Regions from separate parts of the Halobacillus sp. ACCC02827 genome, predicted to be linked through region 1. Evidence: riboswitches for the same ligand, from Rfam matches in the RefSeq annotation. Region 1 holds a riboswitch; the other holds the start of a gene.
The links. A riboswitch is a leader RNA that binds a small molecule or an ion and turns the genes downstream of it on or off. The one in region 1 is predicted to bind lysine.
Positions count from the first base shown of each region.

Region 2: another riboswitch for lysine. It lies ahead of dapA (4-hydroxy-tetrahydrodipicolinate synthase); the one in region 1 lies ahead of QRD89_RS13685 (Na+/H+ antiporter NhaC family protein).

Region 1 covers NZ_CP128168.1:2,573,922-2,577,344, reverse strand. The annotation lists gene QRD89_RS13695 (bifunctional metallophosphatase/5'-nucleotidase) at 1-456, shown strand, start outside; gene yunB (sporulation protein YunB) at 515-1,282, shown strand; lysine riboswitch at 1,337-1,520, shown strand; gene QRD89_RS13685 (Na+/H+ antiporter NhaC family protein) at 1,655-3,211, shown strand.
Region 2 covers NZ_CP128168.1:3,508,356-3,511,778, forward strand. The annotation lists gene QRD89_RS18395 (methyl-accepting chemotaxis protein) at 1-1,183, opposite strand, end outside; lysine riboswitch at 1,430-1,607, shown strand; gene dapA (4-hydroxy-tetrahydrodipicolinate synthase) at 1,737-2,630, shown strand; gene QRD89_RS18405 (branched-chain amino acid aminotransferase) at 3,092-3,423, opposite strand, start outside.

The DNA.
Region 1 (3,423 bases):
ATGTTAAATGCGGGGGTCCTTCTTGATCATTTACCGGCGGGGGAAATCACGTACGAAGAGGTCCACCGCATCTGCCCACACCCGATGAATCCCTGCAGGGTCGAGCTTGAGGGCGATAAAATAATGGAAGTGATCCGGGCTGCCCATACGAAAGAATTGATGGAAACCAAATTGAAAGGTCTGGGCTTCCGTGGAGAGGTAATCGGGAAAATGGTCTTTTCCGGAGTGGACATTAATGTACGGAAGGCGTCCAACGGGGAGCTTCAGGTGACGGATGTTACTTTCGACGGCCGTCCGCTTGATCCTGATAAAGTCTATCGTTTCGCTACAGCGGATACGTTTACTTTCGGTCGATTCTTTCCTGAGATCGCCTATGCCTCAGAGAAAAAGTATTATATGCCGGAACTGCTGCGTGATCTGCTGTCTGAAGCGCTTCAGACATACGGGAGTCCGTGAGAATTATTCAAATAAAACCCTTCTCGCCTACATATAGATAGGTGAGGAGGGTTGTTTCATGTCTAAGAAAAGAGTGACGGGCGGGTCGTCGATCGGAAAACGGGTCGTCATCAGTCTACTGTTTTTCGCTGTATTCACAGCCCTAAGCCTATGGTTTATAAACAGGGGAGTCACGCCCGCACTTGTAGATATTGCTGAGACGAAGGCGCAGCAGCTGGCGAGGGATGCAATCAATGAGGCGGTCAGTAAACAAATAGCCGAAGACCTTCAGTTCAATGATCTTGTAAAAATGGAGCAGGATAACCAGGGAAACGTCGTTTATATGGGATGGAATTCCGTCATGGTAAACCGTGCTTTGCGTGACACCACGATTCGGGTGCAGAATTTCCTGAAGCGGATGGAGCTTGGAGAGTTACCGATGGAGGATACCTCACTCGAGCCGTCCATCGATCCGAATATGACGGCAGAGGAGTTAGGGGAGCAGCCGGCCACTTTGATTGAAGTGCCGGTAGGGCTTGCCACAGGAAACAGTCTGCTTGCAAACCTTGGCCCGAAAGTTCCCGTGCAGCTCAGGGTGATCGGCGACGTTCAGTCTCAGGTGAAAAGTAAAATTACGGAATATGGTTTGAATGCCGCCTTGTTTGAGATTTCCATCCATTTTGAAGTAAGTCTCCGAATCGTTATCCCGTTCTCTACGGAGACAACGGTCGTAAAGAACGATATTCCGATAGATACGGCGACTATTTTAGGAAAGGTTCCCAATTTCTACAGCGGTGTAGACGGTCAGGACCCATCTTTTTCCTATCCAATGGATCCCTTGCAATAATGCATATCTACTGGTAGAATGGCTAAGAACTGAATATGCGTGACCTTATCAGATCGGTGAGGTAGAGGCGCAGACATCATGAGTAGTCAATGGGAGTATGACAAGCGAGGATCATTGGTGAAGGGGGTGTCTGCCGAAGTGTAAGACAGCGAGTCGGGCTGTTTAACGCTGGTGTACATCTGAACAGGAGATACACTGTCATGCATGCTTTTTGGGTGCATGGAGCGCTACTGATCGAAATGGAGGATAATCCAATTGCCGCTGAGGCAGTGGTAGATTATTTTCTATCATTGTCTTTTTTTATTCCTCAATTTTAATCCACAGTAGCCTTCCAAATCCCGTTACACCATTAGATTAACGGAGGGGAACCACATGGAAGGAACGATCTATTCATTAATTCCAGCTATACTTATGCTTATCCTTGTCCTTGTTACAAGGAAAGTCATCCTATCCCTTGGTATAGGGATCATTGTCGGAGCATTCATGCTTACACAAATGGACATTGGAGCCGGTATCGGCTTGATTTGGTCCATCTTTTCCACTATTTTCTACAGTGAAGGTGCACTTAATTCAGGTAATATTTACCTGCTGTCTTTTTTACTTTTACTAGGAGTTACCACTGCATTTATGACAGCCTCCGGAGGCAGCAAGGCATTCGGAAAGTGGGCGGTGAAGCGGATCCGTACACGTCAGGGTGCTACACTCGTACCTGCTCTGCTCGGCATTGTTATTTTCATTGATGATTACTTCAATGCACTTGCTGTCGGGCAGGTGGCAAAACCGGTGACGGACAGGTACCGCGTCTCAAGAGCAAAACTGGCCTATTATATCGATTCGACTTCTGCACCAATCACGGTTATTTCTCCCATATCCAGCTGGGGAGCATATATCATCGGTACCATCGGTAGTATCCTTGCGGCAAATGAAATTACCGAATATGGTGCTTTTGAAGCGTTTGTTTTGATGATACCAGCGAACTTATACGTTTTCGCAGCTTTACTTCTCGTATTCCTGACAATTTATATGCGCCTTGATTTCGGGCCGATGCGCAGTCACGAAATCCGTGCGCAGAAGACAGGAGAGCTCACGAATCCGGAAAAGGGTGACATTCCAGGAGACCTGAATGACGAATTCGAAGAGCACAATAATGGGAAGATTTCGCACTTGATTCTGCCGATTGTTGCGCTTGTCGTCGGTACGGTAGCCATGATGTTCTACACAGGTATTCAGGCAACAGAGGGAAGCGCCACACTGCTTGATGCTTTTGCTAATACGAATGTAAACATTTCCCTGTTCACCGGAGGTTTGGTCTCTGTATTGGTTGCAGGCGGTCTTTACATCAGCCAGCCTAAACCGAAATCAGGGCTTGGCCACGTATTTACAGAAGGACTCAAAGCTATGCTTCCGGCTATCTATATCCTGGTCTTCGCCTGGATGATCGGGGATGTCATCAGCCAGCTTCAAACAGGAGAGTTTTTGGCAAATCAATTTACAGAGGCAAGCATTGATATTGCTTACCTGCCTTTAATCATCTTCTTATTGTCCGGCTTTATGGCGCTGTCTACCGGTACATCTTGGGGAACGTTCGGTATCATGCTCCCGATCGCAGGAGAAATAGCAGCTGTTACCGATCCGTCCATGATTCTACCGGCCTTGTCCGCGGTTCTTGCCGGCTCCGTTTTCGGTGACCACTGTTCACCGATCTCAGATACGACCATTCTTTCTTCTACCGGGGCAGGTTCTAATCATATCGATCACGTCATGACCCAGCTTCCATATGCGCTGCTCGCAGCCTTAGGGGCGACAGTCGGGTATCTTGTCCTTGGGTTTACCGGACAGGTTTGGATTCCGCTGGTACTCGCTATGGCTATAGTAGCCGTCATTGCCATGGTCATTCATAAAGTAAATCCGAAAATTGAACCAGAGTAAGTTGTATAAGAGGAACAGGGATGACGCCATCCCTGTTCTTTTTTGAGCCTTTGGTGTGATGGATGAATAGGGCCGATAGACATAAGAGGATGACTGGATATTATTAAAAATGTAAATACCTCCATATAAAGGTAGGAAGATTAACCTATGGAACATCCTCCTGAGACTACCTCCCCTGTTATTATCTGAAAATTATAAAATTATTTTGACAA
Region 2 (3,423 bases), 930 kb from region 1:
CACGGGCGGCTTCAATCGCCGCATTCAACGACAGCAGGTTCGTCTGAGACGCAATCGCTTCAATGACCTGGACAAGCTTGGAAATTTCCCGAGACTGCCTATCGAGGCCTTTCACTTTCTCGACCGAATCCTTCACAATCGTATCGATCCTGTGCATCTGGCCGATCGCTGCCTTCATCTGCTCCCGACCTCCTTCTGCAAGCTCGAGTACTTGAGAAGACGAATGCGACACGTGCCCGCCGTTCGCATCCGCAACCGCAATTTTATCTGTGAAGGTGCGCATCTGTTCCGCCAGACTGGAAGCACCGTCCGCCTGGGACTCTGCTCCGGAAGACATTTCCTGCATCGTCGAGGCGATCTGCACGCTTCCTTCCCTCACTTCTTCCGATGCCTGATCAAGCTCTCTGCTTTGCACCGTGACACGGTCGGAGGTCAGGGAAACCGATTCGATCACTTCCTTCAAGGCCGCCTGCATCGTATTCATCGCACCGGCAAGCGCCCCGATCTCATCCTTGCTCTTCACTTCCAGATCCCCTTTACTGATGTCGCCGCCCGCAAGGTGACGCATCCGTTCTGCCACACGTTTGATCGGCCTGGAGAGGTTATTCGCCATCATCCATGCGAAAAGGAGTCCGACCAGGATGACTGCCGCAGAGATAATCAATCCCCAGAACATCATAGCCGCGCCGCTTTCCAACACGTTAGATCCCATCTCCTGGATTTCTCCTTCTCTACGAATAGAGGCTTCTTCATAGATGGTTATCAATTCATTACTTACCGGAGTAACCGTATCTTCGAGCGCTTTCAGGGCTTCCTCTTCCCGACCGTCGTCAAACCGTTCAAACACCTCTGTCCGCACAGTCCCTTCCCATTCAATACTGTCCGTGACAAGCTTCCTGATGTCATCGGAGTCCGTCCGGTCCAGGAGATCCTTCTGCATCTTCATGCTGTCTTCCGAATACGCTTCAAAGGTTTCCCTGTATGCGTCATCGTTAAAGAGTACATACCCACGGGCTGCAGCTACCTTCTGTGATAAGTTATAGGCGAGCTTCTCATCGAGGATCAACAGCGGCAGTTCACGGTCGACGATCCCCTTCGTATTCTCGTTCGTCCTTGAAGTAGCGAAATAGTTGAAACTCGCGAGCAAAACCGTCAATAAAATGACCACTGAGAAGGCCGTCAAAATCTTTCCTCTTATACTTTTCATCGTTGAAACCAGGTCCCCTTTTTTATTATAGTTATCTATCTTTTATATCGGGTTGATGGACCTTTTTATGTAGTTCCTCCTATCCCATGCGCAGGTCGGCATAAGCCAATGTGCAAAAACATTGTCGAAGATTTGGAATTTTCATCGTTCGTGTTGTATTTGAGGACAATTTTTGTTACGATCAAGCTAACTAAATATTTTCTTATTTCAAATTTTATTTGGAGTAAGGATAGAGGTGCAATGACATCAGTACGCATACGGAGGAGAATGAGCTCTGACGATCGATGCGGAAAGGGGAAATTGCCGAAGCTTCTCGAATCTCATCTTCCTGAAGCTGGTTCTGATACTGAAGAAGTGCAGGACTGTCATATAGGAGACTATATGGAGGGCTATCTTACGCAGGAACGGATACAAAGTTTCTACGGCAGCAGCGATTCCCTCGTTGCTGCCGTTTTTGTTTATTTACTGCGCTGAATGGTCCTGATGCCTCGGTCTGTATTTAAAAAAACTTACTAAAGGGTGTGAGGTTATGAATTTCGGCCAAGTATTAACAGCAATGGTAACCCCGTTCGACAACGATGAGAATATTGATTATGAAGCGACACGTGCTTTGATCGACCATTTGATCGACAACGGTTCGGATGCGTTGGTCATCGCAGGAACGACCGGAGAATCTCCGACGCTTACGAAAGAGGAGAAGCTGTCCCTGTTCCGCTTCACTGTGGAAGTCGTCGACGGACGTGTTCCGGTCATCGCAGGAACAGGATCCAACAACACACGAGCATCTATAGAGCTGACGAAGGAAGCAGAACAGACCGGCGTGGATGCCGTCATGCTCGTCGTCCCTTACTACAACAAACCGTCTCAGGAGGGGATGTATCAGCATTTCCGCACCATCGCTGAAGCGACTTCCCTCCCGGTCATGCTTTATAACATTCCGGGAAGAAGCGTCGTCAACATGGAACCGGAAACGATCATCCGCTTATCTAAGATCGACAACATCGTTTCCGTTAAAGAAGCGAGCGGCGATCTCGATGCGGCGACGACCATCATCCGCGAAACGCCGGAGGACTTCTCCGTCTACAGCGGAGAAGACGGCAACACGCTGCCGTTCGTTGCCATCGGTGGGACAGGTATCGTCTCCGTCTCCTCCCACGTCATCGGAAAAGAAATGCAGCAGATGATCCAAAGCTACCGTGAAGGAGACGGCGCCTTCGCAGCAACGCTTCACCAGAAGCTGCTCCCGGTCATGCACGCCATCTTCTCCGCACCGAGTCCATCACCGGTGAAAGCAGCCCTGAACGCTCTCGGCGTCCAGGTCGGAGGCGTCCGCCTGCCTCTGCTGCCTTTGACGCAGGAAGAAAGCAAGCGTGTTTTGGATATAGTAAGCACGATCAGACAAGACGAACGAATGGCATCATAAAGAATAAAGGAAGGCGTGCTCTCTGGATAGGAGCACGCCTTCCTCTTTTTTAACCCGTTAAAATAGGTGATGGTCCGTTTAGCAGCGTACGGGATAAAAATTAAGAATGATCAGAGCGGGGTGGATAGGACCATTGAGTGTAGTCAGTCCTTCCACAATGAGATGCAGTCTTTCATGGATGTTGCTTCTTTTATTTTTAAATTACCTTTTTTGTACATCTTAGGCTGGCAAGGACCGAACTACCCTTTATTCGTTACCTTGCTGCCTTCTGTGCTTTTATGGCTGGGGTTACAGAGTAAGATACTAGTCCAATCCAAAAGAAAAGAGAAACATAGCCACAGGTGAGTCGCCGGAAGAGCAGCTTTCCCCTTCCTGTCCCTCCTCCAACAAAAAGAGAGCCTTCCACACCATTGGGAGGCTCTCTTCTATGCATACTATTCAAACGAAGCTGGAAAGTCTTTTCAGTCGATCGTGACCGTCCAGCCTTCCGTATCTTCCTTGCGGCCGCGCTGGATTCCGGTGATCGTGTCATACAGCTTCTGGGACAGCTCGCCGATTTCATGATCATTGATGACCATTTTCTTACCGAGCCAGTTCAATTCCCCGACAGGAGAGATGACGGCAGCCGTTCCTGTTCCGAACGCTTCCTCCACTTTCCCCTGTTCGTACCATTCATACAGCTCTTCGATCGCAATTCGGCGCTCGGTGACCGGGATGCCCCACTTCTCCAAAAGCTCCAGGATCGATGCGCGCGTGATCCCCTTCAGGATACTGCCGCTCAAGGCAGGTGTGA